Regions from separate parts of the Weissella sp. ESL1139 genome, predicted to be linked through region 2. Evidence: predicted binding sites of a transcription regulator. Region 2 holds the regulator's gene; the other holds the start of a gene.

Region 1 (8,007 bases), 160 kb from region 2:
TGACCAGATATTTGTAATAACAACGTTGACTTACCAATTCCTGGATCACCACCAATTAAAACCATTGAACCTGGTACAATACCGCCACCTAAAACGCGATTAAATTCAGCATTTTCTGTTTTAATGCGCGGTGTTTCTTCAATATTTACTTCAGACAATCGTTCGACTTTCGCAACTTGGCCAGCCAGATTAACACGTGATTTACGATCTACTTTTTCTGGCTGCATGACTTCTTCAACGAAAGTTCCCCAAGCACCACAATTAGCGCAACGTCCCATATATCGTTGTGAAACAAAACCACAATTAGAACAAACAAATTGGGTTTTCGCTTTCGCCATATAATTTCTCCTTTCTAATTTGTACCTGAACTACCAAAACCACCTTGACGTGATTGCTTTTTTTGTTGGCGATCATTATCAGTTACTAGAAATGGCATGAAAATTCCTTGACCAATTCGTTCACCTTTTTTGATTGTCATATCTTTAAGACCCCAGTTGATCATTTGAATAAAAATTTCACCTTCATTTTTAGGATTATCAACATAGTCAGCATCAATAATACCGACACCATTTGGCAAAATCATGCCCCGCTTTAATGGATTTGATGAACGGTTTGCAATCATCAAATATTCATTATCACCCATGTATGCTTTAATACCAGTTGGTATCAATAAAGGTTTCAAAACTTGTTTTGCTTCCTCATATGCTACATTAGTGATACTTTCATTATGCCTTATTTGCCATAAAATTTTCACAAAAGGTAACTTCCAAATTGAGGGTAAGGTAAAATCTTCAGCAGCTTGAAAATCATAGCCTGCTGCTCGTTCAGTTGCCCGACTAGGCAAATTCAAATTATCATGTTCATATTTCTTTACGACCGCAAATCCACGTTGCATCATTATCTTATTCCTCTCAAATAAATTCTCAAACTTAAGTATATCGTAAATTTACAGAAATTAAAAAGCACTCGTCAAAATAACGTGTGCTTTCAAATAAAATTTAAACTTTATAAGCTAATTTCTGATATTCTTCATTTCTGAAAAAAGCTTGGCGTGCATATGTGCAAACCGGCTTTAACTGGACACCAGCTTGCTTGGCACGTTCAACGACTTCAGCCAACATTTGGCCAGCAATTCCTTGACCTCGCAAACTTGGATCAACATAAGTATGATCAATCGACCAAACTTTACCACCTAAAATCGCTGGAAACAATATCTCTGCATCGACAATACCGTCTGTTTCATGAAAGAGACGGCCAGGTTCATACGTAAACTTCATATTAAAACCTCCTCTCTTTATTATACATGAGATAACAATTAAATAGCTTCTAGTAACTACCGAATTGCACCAACAAAGTCAGGTAACCATTTTCTAGAAATATATTTGATAACAACTTTTTCTGACAATTTATCAACCGTGATATATTTACCACCACCGATGTAAATACCAGCAGTTGTTGGCAAAGCTGCCGTTCCCCAAACCAATAAATCACCAGGAATTGTTTCATTAGTTGGTAATTTGGCAACAGCTTTCATTTGTTCACTAATTTTATTAGGGAAACCAACACCTTCAACATGATTAAAAACATATTGGATCAATCCCGCTGTATCAAAACCAGTTTCCAAATTATTCCCTTCTTTTTGATAAGGAACATCTAGCACATCATCAATGACATCATCTAACCGATCACAAATTTCGTCCATAATCATTTGTAACATAGTTCGTTGCACACGCGCACCAGTGACTTTACGAGCAAACGTTGATGCAGTAACTTGAACCGGTTTATCTGCAAGCGGTGGTTCATATAATATTTCAGCGTCGATTTGTTCATAATCATTAATATGAATAACTCGTCCAGGTTCAATCTTAAAAGGCATAATTCACTACTCCTTCAATTAAAGATACAAAAAAAGACTCGAAACCGAGTCTCCTTAATAATAGCTTTTTATTGGTGAATGTAACCTGAAGCTGTTGATGCAGAAATTGTACGAGTGTTCGTCAACTTACCTGCATAGTTACCTTCAGAAATTGTAACAGTACCGTCACCGTTAACTGAATCAACAACAGCGACGTGACCATAACCACTAGCGCCACCAACACCTGGTGCAAAGTATGCAACAGCACCAACTGAAGCAGTACCATTTACGCTATGTCCAGCTGCAGCAGCTGATGCTGGCCATGCTGAAGCATTACCCCAGTGATTACCAACCCAACTCAAGTCACCCTTAACGAACCAAGTGCATTGTCCGTATGGATATGTGTTCCCAGCTACGTCAGCTGAAGCAACTGAAGTTTGTGTAGGCTTTGAAACTGATGATGGTTGTGCAGCAACTTGTTGTGGTTGTGATGCAGCTTGTGATTGTGCGGCTGCAGATGAGGCAGCGGCTTGTGATTGTGCTGCGGCTGATGATGCGGCTGCTTGTGATTGTGCAGCAGCTGATGATGCAGCAGCTTGCGATTGTGCGGCTGCAGATGAAGCGGCGGCTTGTGATTGAGCTGCAGCTGATGAGGCAGCGGCTTGTGATTGTGCAGCAACTGATGATGCAGCAACCTTTGCGTTAGCTTCTGATGTTGCAGCTGATTGTGCGGCGGCCTTCTTGTTTGCTTCTGATGTTGCAGCAGCTGACTCTGCAGCAGCCTTAGCGTTTGCTTCTGATGTTGCAGCTGATTGGGCAGCAGCCTTTTCATTAGCTGATGAAGTTGCAGCAGCTGATTGGGCAGCAACCTTGGCATTTGCAGCTGAAGTTGCAGCTGATTGTGCGGCGGCCTTTGCGTTAGCGGCTGAAGTTGCGGCAGCTGACTCTGCAGCAGCCTTAGCGTTTGCTTCTGATGTTGCGGCTGATTGTTGTGCAGCAGCACTGTCAGCGGTTGCTTGTGAAGCTACTGACTGTTGTGCAGGTGCTGACTTAACTTCTGCCTTAGGCGCAACAGACTTTGGTGCTACAGCCTTTGGTGCTGCAGCCTTAGCTGAAGCAGCTGGTGCCTTTACAGCTGTAGCTGAAAGGTTGATTGTATCACCAACGTAGATTACTGATGATGCTTGTAGACCATCATTAGCATCTAACAATTCAGCCAAAGTCATACCATTAGCGTTAGCAATTGCCCATAATGAATCTCCTGCCTTAACAGTGTATGAACCATTATTTGAAGCTGGCTTTGCAGCTTCTTTTGCTGGAGCAGCTGACTTAGCTGATGATGAACCAGGCAAGTTAACTTTTTGACCTACTGTGATGAAGTTAGCATCAGCAATTTTGTTTGCTGAAACTAGATCATCAACAGAAACGTTGTTGGCTTGTGCCAATGCGTATAGAGTGTCGCCAGATTTAACAGTGATAGAATCAGCTGAAGCTACGACTGAGCTTCCTGCCAATGCTGCCGCCGCTCCAGCAGTTGCTAATAGCGTGTTTTTTACAGATGCGTGCATATTTAGTACTCCTTAGACCTAAAATTAGTTGTTTATATACTTAAGAAACCAATTATTATGATTTCTTAAAGATTTCTTTATTTTTACTACAAGCTATATTGTACTTTAGAGACTTTTCAAAATAGTTCTATTAATGTTTCATTTATGTTACATAAACATAAATTATCATTTTTGTCCTATTTCGTCCCAACAGCTATACAGTATACAAAAAAGACAGTGGTTTATACCACTGTCTTGAAAAATGTTTATATTTTCTTAATCTACTTATTGATTAATCTTTTTTCGTATCATTCTCACTAATGACAATCTTACCATCTGACATCTTAGCTAGTAATTGCTTTACATCTGGATTATCCAAATAGAAATCAGCAATTTGATCTTCTAATTGTTCTTGAATAACACGACGTAGTGGACGTGCTCCCATTTCAGGGTTGTAACCTAAGTTTACAAGCTCTTGCTTAACATCATCTGTCATATCAAGATGCAAGTCTTTTTCTGCGATTGCATCGTTCATTTCGCCAATCATCAAGTCCACAATGTGCAACAAGTTTTCCTTTGACAAAGCATTAAACTCAACAATTCCATCAAAACGGTTCAAGAACTCTGGCTTGAAGTATGGTGCCAAACGTTCTAGCAAACCTGTTGTTTTTGAATCATCATCTGGATCAAAGCCAACCTTAGTATCTTTGACACCAGTACCAGCATTTGATGTCATGATAATAATCGTATCCTTAAATGAAACCACATGACCTTGGGCATCAGTCAAACGCCCATCATCCAAAATCTGTAAGAACATATTCATAACATCAGGATGAGCCTTCTCAACCTCATCAAGTAGGATTAATGAATATGGATGACGACGAACAGCCTCAGTCAATTGACCAGCCTCTTCGTATCCGACATATCCAGCAGGGGCACCGATTAACTTTGAAACAGAATGCTTCTCCATGTACTCAGACATATCGAAACGAATCATATTTTCAGTTGTACCAAACAATTCTTTAGCAAGTTGCTTAGCAGTTTCAGTCTTTCCAACTCCAGTCGGACCAACAAATAGGAAGCTTCCAATTGGACGACCAGTTTTGTTAAAGCCGACACGGTTACGACGAATTGCTCGTGCAATCTTTTCAGTGGCTTCATCTTGACCAATAACATGGTCAGCTAGGTGATCACCCAGGTGACGTAATTGATCTTGCTCAGAAGCTGCTAATTCACCTACAGGGATACCCGTCTTCTCTTCAACAATCTTTTGAATATCTGCAACAGTAACAGTTTGAGCTGCCTCATTTTGAGGTGCTTGTTGCTTAACAGCTTCAAGCTGTAATTCTAAGTTATTAACTTGGTCACGTAACTGACTAGCCTTTTCATAATCTTCACGTTCAATAGCTGATTGCTTTTGTGCTTCAGTTGAATGAATTTTATTCTCTAATTCCTTAGGATCAGCAATTTTAACTGACAAATTCTTCTTTGAACCAGCCTCATCAATTAAATCGATTGCCTTATCTGGTAGGAAACGATCAGCAATGTAACGATTTGATAAGTTAACAGCTGCTTCCAAAGCTTCATCAGAATACTTTACCTTATGATAATCTTCATAACGTGAACGAATACCCTTAATAATTTGCAAAGCTTCCTCAGTTGATGGCTCATCTACTTGTACAGTTTGGAAACGACGAGCAATTGCGGCATCCTTTTCAATCTTACGATACTCATTCAATGTTGTTGCACCAACTAGTTGGAACTCACCACGAGCAAGCGCTGGCTTCAAAATATTACCAGCATCCATTGAACCTTCACCAGCAGTTCCGGCTCCCATAATCTCGTGAATCTCATCAATGAACAAAATCACATCGTCACGTTTTGCAACTTCGTCCATTAACTTTTGCATACGTTCCTCAAATTGACCACGTACACCAGTTCCTTGAACTAATGAGACAACATCTAAACGAATGACTTCTTTGCCTTGTAACTTACCAGGAACTTTAGCATTAACAATCGCTTGTGCTAATCCTTCAACAACGGCAGTCTTTCCAACTCCGGCTTCACCAATTAATACCGGATTATTCTTAGTACGACGATTCAAAACCTCAATGACACGAGCGATTTCATCGTCACGACCAATCACCGGATCAAACTTACCTTTACGGGCTAGCTCAGTTAAATTAATACCATATTGCTCAAGCAAGCCACCGCCTTGACCATTATTACCGCCACCTGGGCCCATTTGCGTCCGTTGTCCTTGTTGTGAACGTTGTGCCTGTTGTGAACGTGCTGCTTCATTATTCATCATACGAAAAATATCATCAAAATTTGAAAAACCAAATGGATCTTGTACCATAATACGGCCTCCTTATTATCTTTTTATATATTGATTACTCCCCAATAAAAGTCAATTAGGTTCTTTGACCTTCCTTGACCTTATCTACATTATCTATATTAGCACTCTAACACCGAGAGTGCAAATTATTTTTAAACTTTTTTGCAATAAAAAAGATTGATTTTTAAAAATTATAAAAATCAATCTTTATAAATTAATATAGTATATACTAGTACTTGATAACCAATTTACCTAACATATTCCCTTGTGAAACACGATTTTGAGCCGCCAAAATTGTTTCAGCAGATAATTCAGTTAATGTCTCAGTCAACGTTGATTTAACAATTTTCTTATCAACTAATGACGACAACAATGCTAAAGCATCCCCTTGACTAGCAACGTTTTTATTGGCATTTGTCTTGGCGAACATAAACTCCCAATCAAGTGAAGCTGCTTTATTTTTAATTAAATCAACTGGAACTGGTTCCATCGACTGAACAATTGCACCGATGTGTCCAAATGTACCAACCAATGCTGCGGCTGATTCAAAATGTTGATCTAACGAATGAAGGACAGCAATATATGGCACTTCTGCATAACCTAAATCTTTAACGACTTGTACATAGTCTTCACGATGATTAACAACCTCATCAGCGCCTAATTCCTTGACCCATTCAATGCTTTCTTCACGTGATGCCGTTGCAATAACGGTCATGCCTAACCATTTAGCTAATTGAATCATCATCGATCCAACACCACCGGCACCATTTATAATCAACAAAGTTTCACCTTTGGCGCCATCTTGCTTCATTTCAATACCAAACTTATCAGATAGCATCTCATAAGCCGTTAAAAATGTTAATGGCAACGCAGCAGCTTCAATGTCAGAAAGTGATTCAGGTGCTAAAGCAATCAAATCTTCACGAACACTTTCATAAGCTGCATTGGCTCCTGTGCGTCCTAATTCACCAGCAAAAAAGATCCGGTCGCCAACGTGATAATCTTTAACAGCATCCCCCACTGTAACAATTTCGCCAACTGCATCAAAACCAAGCACACGTTCTTGCTTCGTTGCAACAGCCCCCTCAAGTTGTTTACCATCAACTGGATTCATTGAAGTAGCCGCTACTTTAACCAATACATCATGATCGCCCACAACTGGTAAAGGAATTTCCTTATCAATTAATGGTGCTTCAGTTTCTGAAGTTGTTACAACTGCTTTCATTAATTCAGTCATCGTTTACTCCTCCTATATAGGTTGACTAATGTCATATTTATTACATCTATCATACTATATAGGTAGAAAAATAGCGATTATGAACAGTTAGGCTGCTCATAATCGCTAATCATCTTAATCTAATTAATCTTGTGAACCTTCTGCTGCTGCAACGCCTTCTTTAAGACCGTTCATTTCAACATGGTGCTCACGGAACTCTTTATCATGAATTGGCAAATGTAAATCATAATTATCAAAAATGGTTAAATCGCCATTTAATTCATTGGCATCAAAACCAAGTACGTGACCACCAAAGGTACGATCATCACTCAAAAAGTGAACGTGCCAACCAGCGGCAACTGTTCCTTGATACAACTCAGGTGAGAAATAACCAATCAAAACACCTGCAACATTGTCCTTCTCAAACTCACGTTGTGTATGAGTGATTTCTGACAATGATGGAAATGGACGTTCAGACTTTGGCGCTGAACGAACTTTCATGTGATTAAAGGTACCACGTAGAACAACACCTGAGAAGGTGTTTTCTAATTGACGTTCATGAATCAATGATTCCATTTCCTTCATGTTACCAGCACTAAATGAAACTTTTTCAGTTGCATCACTAGTATGATGGACAGTTGCAAATGGTACTGTCTTCTCCATATCAGTCACATGATGAATTTGGCCTTCACCGTCCATATAGTAAACATCACCATCAACCATGATCATTTCACCATCAAGACCATCAAAAGTACCAATACCAGCATCACCGTGTTCTTTTAGTTCTGCTAAAGTAGCTGAACCACCTAAAACTTTTCCCATCAAAGCAGCTAATGTACTGTGTTGATATACTGTTGCCATTTTATTTCCTCCTATCTTTTAATAAAAAGCGCCCAGAAATCTGGACGCCTTATTTTTTATTCTGTTTCAATTAATTGTGACATTAATTCGTAGTTATGTGAGTAATCTACTGGAATCTCAACAACTACAGGACCTTCAGTTGCAAATGCTTCATCCATAACCGCATCCAATTGGTCTGGTGTATCCACAC
Region 2 (8,007 bases):
CTGTAAAGCCTTGCTCACTGATACGTTGCAAAACTGACTTAGACATTAACTTAACAATTTGATGTAATTCTTCCTTATTCAATGAACGGAAAACAACAATTTCATCAAGACGGTTAATGAATTCTGGACGGAATGTTTCTTTAACCGTCTGCATAATCGTGTCACGCATAGCTTCATAGTTTGATGACTTATCAACAGCACCGAATCCAACTGACTTCTCATCACGTAAACGAGTTGCACCCAAGTTAGAAGTCATAATAATGATAGTGTTTCTAAAGTCGACCTTGCGTCCTTTGGCATCTGTCATGTAACCATCGTCGAAGACTTGTAGCATCAAATTATAAATATCTGGGTGCGCCTTTTCAGCCTCATCCAATAGCACAACTGAATAAGGATTACGGCGAACCTTTTCTGTTAGTTGGCCACCTTCTTCATAACCAACATATCCTGGTGCTGACCCAACTAATCGACTAGCTGAATATGCTTCACGATACTCTGACATATCAACACGAATCATATTATCTTCTGACCCGAACACTGCCTCAGCCAAGGCTTTCGCTAACTCAGTCTTACCAGTTCCAGTAGGACCTAGGAACAAGAATGTTCCAATTGGCCGTTCTGGATCTTTCATTCCTGAACGGGCACGGCGAATTGAACGGGCGATTGCTGATACGGCTTCGTCTTGACCAATCACGCGCTTATGCAAAACCTTTTCTAGGTTAACCAAACGTTCTTGCTCAGTCTTTTCCATCTGCGTCAAAGGCACACCAGTTTGTTCAGAGACAACTTCGGCAATATCATGAACTGACAAAGTCAAATCATAATTTTGATCACCTGATTGTTCAAGTTGCTCATCCAAAATTTTATCAATGTGACGCTTTTGCTTCATTTCCTTTTTACGGAAATCAGCAGCTAATTCAAAGTCAAGTCGTTCAATCGCATCATCTTTTTCTTGACGCAATGTCATTAACTTTTCTTGTTGTTTAGCCATTGGAGTTTCATGACCAATGCGATCAATTCGTACTTTAGCAGCTGCCTCATCCATTAAATCAATTGCTTTATCAGGCAAAAAACGGTCAGTGATATAACGAACTGATAATTTAACCGCCTCAACAATCGCTTCATCAGGAATTGCCACTTGATGATGTTGCTCATAACGTGACTTAAGACCCTTCAAAATAGCAATTGCATCAGCTTGTGTGGGCTCGTCAACGCTAACTTGAGCAAAACGACGTTCTAGAGCCGCGTCAGCTTCGATATACTTTTGATACTCATCTAACGTAGTAGCACCAATTGTTTGTAGTTCACCACGTGCCAAAGCGGGCTTCAAAATATTTGAAGCATCAATGGCACCTTCAGCACCACCAGCTCCAATCAACGTATGCAACTCATCAATAAATAGAATGACTTGCCCATCACGCTGAATTTCATCAATCACTTTCTTCAAACGATCTTCGAATTCACCACGATACTTGGTACCAGCTACCAATGATCCCATATCAAGCATCATCAAACGTTTATGACTCATGTCTGATGACACATCACCAGCAACAATGCGTTGAGCTAATCCTTCAGCAATTGCTGTTTTACCAACACCTGGTTCCCCAATTAGTACTGGATTATTCTTCGTACGACGTGACAAAATTTGAATGACACGCTTAACCTCAGCATCACGGCCAACGACTGGATCCATCTGATTATCACGAGCTAATTGCGTCAAATCACGTGCTAACATATCCAATGTTGGCGTACCTTCTTGGTCTTGTGATTGTTGTGCGCGTTTATTACGACGAGGATCACGTTTCTTAGGTGATTCTTTCACACCAAGTTTACGCAATACCGCACGACGCATTTCACTAGGATTAACATTTAAATTAGCTAAAATACGTGATGAAAAGATTGTCGTATCTGACAATAGTGCTAGTAATAGATGCTCGGTACCTGTTTGCTCTTGATGTAATTGCTTAGCATTTTCATTAGCCAAACGAATAATATCAGATGCTTTAGGTGAATATGGTAGATAAGTACTTTTCGCATTACGTGATAAGGTACCATAACCCGTAAACTGTTCAATCTGGCTTCTAATTTCGTCATCATTCACATCAGATTCTTGCATGACTTTGCTGGCAATGCCTTCTTTTTCAATCGACAAAGCTAGCAACAAATGCTCGGTACCTACTGCTTGATGTTTAAAATTTTTTGCTTGTTCTTGTGCAACGACTAAAACGTTTTTTGCACTTGGTGTATATTGATTATCCATATTAATTACGCTCACTTTCAAACCGTAAACGGTTCAATAATTGTTGCAGCAGTCTTGCTCGTAACCGTCCTTGAATTGTGACATCCCCAACATTAAGTGTCTCTTTTGATAATAATGTCAAAATCAATTCACTTTCATGGAGCGTTAAAATATCTTCACGGCACAAACAGGACATGACTGATGTTGCTGTTCTAAAGCTAACAATCTCCGGGAGTTGCTGTCGTATCTCTTCAATCAAAGCTGGCTCAGATCGCAACGCCATTTTAACAATGCGAATATAACCGCCACCACCTCGTTTTGATTCCACCAAATAACCATTTTCAGTATTAAAGCGTGTCTTAATGACATAGTTAATTTGTGACGGGACGACATTAAAGCGCTGAGCAAGTTCAACACGGCGAATCTCAATTTCATTCGCTTGTTGTAAAATTTGCTTCAAGTATGCCTCGATATTATCAGACATATTTGAATCGGACATAACGCTCACCCCCCTTTGACCAATATTGACATAATTATAAAACGCATTGCAATTCAATGCCACTAAAAGCAAATATTTTTTTATAATTAATGTTTATTGTACGATTTACGCTTTTGTTGACACAAAAACCACCAAGATTTCTCTTGATGGTCTTTAATTAATGCACCTAGAAGGATTCGAACCTTCAACCTTCTGATTCGTAGTCAGACACTCTATCCAGTTGCGCTATAGGTGCATATTCATTTAAATACTTCCAATTGGAAGAAAGCGAACAACGGGATTCGGACCCGCGACCTCCACCATGGCAAGGTGGCGTTCTACCAGCTGAACTATATTCGCATAAGATGCCGACTACTGGATTCGAACCAGCGACCTCTTCATTACTAGTGAAGCGCTCTGCCAGCTGAGCTAAGTCGGCTTCTGTATCGTTAAACGATATGCGGATGACAGGAATCGAACCTGCACGCCCTAGGGGCACTGGAACCTAAATCCAGCGCGTCTGCCAGTTCCGCCACATCCGCAACAGACGTCAGTCGAACATGACATCCGACAACTTTTATAGTATATCTAATTTCCAAACAAGTGTCAACACATTTTTTGAAAAATAAATACTGTCGTAAGTTGCAAATGTACTAGCAGCTCCTTACCACTCGATATATATTACTATCTTTTGTATATTTTTGCAATTGTTTTTTTATTTTTTCAGAGCGTGAGCAAAAGCGGGTTGAACCTGGTGTATAACGTCGTTGGGAGCAATTACGGCCGAAGCAACGCACAGGGACGTGATTGGGACCAATAGCGTTATATCGAAGGTTCAGCTTTTGCGAGCGCGTTTACTCAGAGCGTGAGCAAAGACGTTTTGGATTCGATGTGTAACGGTGTTTGGATGCTTTGCAATCTAACCATACAAAAAAGCCAAGCCGATTAACTGCGACTTAGCTTTATTATCTTTATAGTGTATCTTCTGGCACAATCTTATCTGCACCAAAGTATGGGCGCAAAACTTCAGGAATTGTTACTGTACCGTCTTCATTTTGATAGTTTTCTAGAATAGCAGCTACTGTACGACCAACAGCTAGTCCAGATCCATTCAAAGTGTGGACGAATTGCAACTTACCATTTTCATCACGGTATTGAATACGTGCGCGACGAGCTTGGAAAGCTTCGGTATTTGAAACAGATGAAATTTCACGATAGATGTTTTGTTGTGGCATCCATACTTCCACATCATACGTTTTAGCTGCCGAGAAGCCCATGTCACCAGTTGATAATGTAATAACGTGGTAAGGCAAACCTAGCTTTTGTAGCAAAGTTTCGGCATTAACTGTCATGTCTTCTAATGCTTGGTATGAATCCTCAGGCTTTGTGAATTTAACCATTTCAACCTTATTGAATTGGTGCATACGAATCAAGCCACGCGTATCACGACCAGCTGAACCAGCTTCTTGGCGGAAGGCTGGTGACAAAGCGGTCACACTGTATGGTAGTTTTTCAGCATCAATTACTTCTTCACGGAAGTAGTTTGTCAAAGGTACTTCGGCTGTTGGGATTAATGTCATATCATCATTAGTTCCCACACGGTAAGCATCTTCCATAAACTTTGGATACTGACCAGTTCCATACATTGCCTTATCTTTAACAAGGTATGGTGTAATCATTTCTTTATAGCCTTCTTTTTGGTGCTCATCCAACATAAAGTTGTAAACGGCACGTTCTAGGCGGGCACCTTGACCAACATAGTAAACGAAACGAGCACCTGATACTTTAGCACCACGTTCAAAATCTAAAATGCCCAAGTCTTCACCAATTTCATAGTGGGCTTTAGGTTCGTAATTGAACGTTGGAATTTCACCCCACTTACGTTCTTCACGGTTTGCATCTTCATCAGGTCCAACCGGAATTGTATCATTAGGCAAGTTAGGAAGATGCAAAGAACGATCTTGAATTTGCTCATCTAGTTTAGCAACTTGTTCATCTAATTCTTTGATAGTTGCTGAAACCTTTTGCATTTCAGCAATAACATCACTTGCATCTTCCTTTTGGCGCTTCTTTAGACCAATTTGATCTGATACTGTATTACGACGTGCTTTTAGGTCTTCAGTTTGAACTAATAGTTCACGACGTTTAGCATCATCAGCAACTAAGGCATCAACTTCTTGTGGGTCAACCTCACGTGTAGCCAAGCGCTCCTTCACTTGTTCCGTATCTTGACGGATTACTTTCATATCTAGCATAACAATTCTCCTAATTATTCTTTAAACCCAACTCAGCAATTTTGTCATCAATCAATGTCAAAACTTGTTCAGCAGCTGCTTCATCTGTCACAAAATCATATTTATCACCATCAATGCTCAATTTAGGTGAACGATCATAGGATTCAAACCAAGCAACGTAACGTTCATTTAAACTTTTGTAATAGTTATATAGTGATGGATCATTTTCAATTTGTTCATAATCGCGACCACGTTTCTTAATACGTGCCAACATTGTGTCAAAACTGACATGAATATAAATTAGTAAATCAGGTGTCTTAACAATCGCATCATCAGAAAAATCAACTTGTTCCATAATGTTGTTTAGCAAATCACCGTAAATTTGTACTTCTGTCTGTGTGGCACGATCTAAATCTGCATTCAACTTGAATAGCAACAAATCTTCAAAAATGGAACGGTCAATCACATTTAGCTGACTACCTTGGGCATCTTTAATATTATCCAAACGCTTATTCAAAAAATAATTTTGTAGTAAGAACCCATAACGTTTTGGATCCTCATAAAACAATGGCAAAATCGGATTATCATCAACGGACTCGTATAATGCTTTGCTCCCTAAATGTTGTGCAAGCATGGTTGTTAAACTGGTCTTTCCGGCACCAATAGTTCCCGATAATACGATCATCCTGTTATCCCACTTTCTTTAATCAATATTAAATCTATTTTATCAAATTTTAGGGAGTCTAGCACGTCAAGTTTTGCTTATCAGCGGATAAACGCGAAAAGGAGAATGAAACGCTCTCGTTTCACTCTCCTTTTATGTCTATCTAATTTTTGCCAGTTACGGCGTGAATACGATTGACTGCTCGCATTAAGGCTAATTGGGCACGTGCAACATCATCTGTTTCATTTGCATCCAAATGCTTTTTTGCTCGTTCCTCAGCGGCCTTAGCACGATTAACATCAATATCTTCGGCACGTTCAGCACTATCAGAGACAATGGTTAATTGATTGTCAGAAAACTCAGCAAAACCACCACTAATAGCAATGATTTCTTCAAAGCTTGCTGGCTCATCAACAACTTTCACCTCACTGATATGCATTGCGGCAATAATAGGTGCGTGGTCAGCCATGATTCCTTCTTCACCACCAATTGTATCTAAAACAACCAATGATGCAGTTTCATGATCGAACACGTTACCATCTGGCGTTACCACCTTAACATGTAGGGTGTGTTCACTCATAGCACTACTCCCTCTGTCTACTCAGCCATCTTGGCAGCTTTTTCTGCCACTTGTTCAATGACACCTACGTTACGGAAGGCATCTTCAGGATATTGGTCATAATTACCGGCCAAAATTTCCTTGAAACTACGAACTGTTTCAGAAAGAGAAACATATTCACCAGGAAGACCTGTAAACGTTTCGGCAACTGAGAATGGTTGTGACAAAAAGAATTGAATACGACGAGCACGATTAACAATCGTCTTCTCTTCATCAGACAATTCATCCATTCCCAAAATAGAAATGATATCTTGCAATTCACGATAACGTTGCAAAGTACGTTGTACTTCAGTAGCAACATCATAGTGCTCTTGACCAACAATTTCAGGTGCCAAAGCAGTTGAAGTTGAAGCTAATGGATCAACGGCTGGATAGATACCTTGTTGCGTCAAAGAACGCTCCAAGTTAGTCGTTGCATCCAAGTGCGCGAATGTCGTTGCAGGCGCAGGATCAGTATAGTCATCGGCAGGCACGTAAACGGCTTGAATTGATGTAACTGATCCCTTCTTAGTTGAAGTGATTCGCTCTTGTAGTTGACCCATTTCAGTAGCCAACGTTGGTTGATAACCAACGGCTGATGGAATACGTCCTAGCAAGGCAGAAACCTCTGACCCAGCTTGCGTGAAACGGAAAATGTTATCGATAAACAATAGCACATCCTGTCCATTGACATCACGGAAATGCTCGGCAATTGTCAAACCAGTCAAGGCAACACGCATACGTGCACCAGGAGGCTCGTTCATTTGACCGTAGACCATGGCGGTTTGCTTCAAAACACCTGATCCTTGCATTTCATAGTACATATCATTACCTTCACGGGTACGCTCACCCACACCAGTAAAGACAGAAATACCATTGTGACCTTGTGCGATGTTGTGAATCAATTCTTGAATCAACACCGTCTTACCAACACCGGCACCACCGAATAGACCAATCTTACCACCACGAACATATGGTGCTAATAAGTCAATAACTTTGATACCAGTTTCCAAAATTTCTGTTGACGTTGATAGTTCGTCGTATGCTGGTGCATCACGATGAATTGGATCACGTGGCACATCATCCCCTAGTTCTTTACCACCATCAACTGGTTCTCCTAGGACGTTAAACACACGACCCAACGTATCTTCACCAACAGGTACACTGATTGATTCTTCAGTGTCAGTTGCCGTCATTCCACGTTGCAATCCATCTGTTGAATCCATGGCAATCGTTCGTACGACACCATCACCCAAAGACAAAGAAACCTCAACAGTTAATGTCTTTTGATCACCTTTATCGATAGTCAAAGCATTGTTAACTTCTGGAATCTTTGTTCCCGATGGAAAGGCAACGTCGACAACGGGACCAATGACTTGAACAACTTGTCCGGTATTCATTGTCGTTTCCTTCCTTCGTTTATATTAATTTGATGTAGTACACGCTTAATCCAAAGCTGCCATTCCACCAGTAATTTCTGTAATTTCTGTCGTAATCTGACTCTGACGTGCTCGATTATACTGCAATCCCAAAGAATCAATAATTTCTCCGGCATTATCAGTCGCTGATGACATGGCATTTGAAGATGCGGCATGCTCAGCGGTCTTTGCATCAAGAATGGCACCGTAGACTAAGCTCTCAGCATATTGTGGCAAAATAACTTCTAAAATTTTGTCTGCTGATGGTTCCATTTCATAGTCAGCCGTATAAGTGCTTTCACCCTTCTCCTGAACTTCTTCAGCAGAAATTGGTAGCATTTTTTGTAAACGAACCTCGTTTGAAATACGACTAACG

Evidence for each region. Region 2 encodes CtsR, which represses protease genes until heat stress. Its sites were predicted from a motif close to TTGGTCAAAAAAGGTCAAANA; they were not measured.
Region 1: a site for CtsR is predicted at 5,823-5,843, ahead of ACSYSF_RS06605 (ATP-dependent Clp protease ATP-binding subunit). Genes of this name have one in related genera too.

Annotation. Positions count from the first base shown of each region.
Region 1 covers NZ_CP196375.1:1,340,490-1,348,496, forward strand. Annotated here, with positions in the region: gene radA (DNA repair protein RadA) at 1-338, opposite strand, end outside; gene ACSYSF_RS06585 (dCTP deaminase/dUTPase family protein) at 353-895, opposite strand; gene ACSYSF_RS06590 (GNAT family N-acetyltransferase) at 999-1,277, opposite strand; gene ACSYSF_RS06595 (NlpC/P60 family protein) at 1,334-1,876, opposite strand; gene ACSYSF_RS06600 (LysM peptidoglycan-binding domain-containing protein) at 1,945-3,423, opposite strand; gene ACSYSF_RS06605 (ATP-dependent Clp protease ATP-binding subunit) at 3,695-5,761, opposite strand; gene ACSYSF_RS06610 (zinc-binding alcohol dehydrogenase family protein) at 5,970-6,977, opposite strand; gene budA (acetolactate decarboxylase) at 7,101-7,817, opposite strand; gene alsS (acetolactate synthase AlsS) at 7,874-8,007, opposite strand, start outside.
Region 2 covers NZ_CP196375.1:1,497,958-1,505,964, forward strand. Annotated here, with positions in the region: gene ACSYSF_RS07405 (ATP-dependent Clp protease ATP-binding subunit) at 1-2,260, opposite strand, end outside; gene ACSYSF_RS07410 (CtsR family transcriptional regulator) at 2,262-2,738, opposite strand; tRNA gene ACSYSF_RS07415 (tRNA-Arg) at 2,900-2,973, opposite strand; tRNA gene ACSYSF_RS07420 (tRNA-Gly) at 3,005-3,077, opposite strand; tRNA gene ACSYSF_RS07425 (tRNA-Thr) at 3,084-3,156, opposite strand; tRNA gene ACSYSF_RS07430 (tRNA-Leu) at 3,177-3,259, opposite strand; gene serS (serine--tRNA ligase) at 3,689-4,972, opposite strand; gene ACSYSF_RS07440 (deoxynucleoside kinase) at 4,983-5,636, opposite strand; gene ACSYSF_RS07445 (F0F1 ATP synthase subunit epsilon) at 5,779-6,195, opposite strand; gene atpD (F0F1 ATP synthase subunit beta) at 6,213-7,613, opposite strand; gene ACSYSF_RS07455 (F0F1 ATP synthase subunit gamma) at 7,659-8,007, opposite strand, start outside.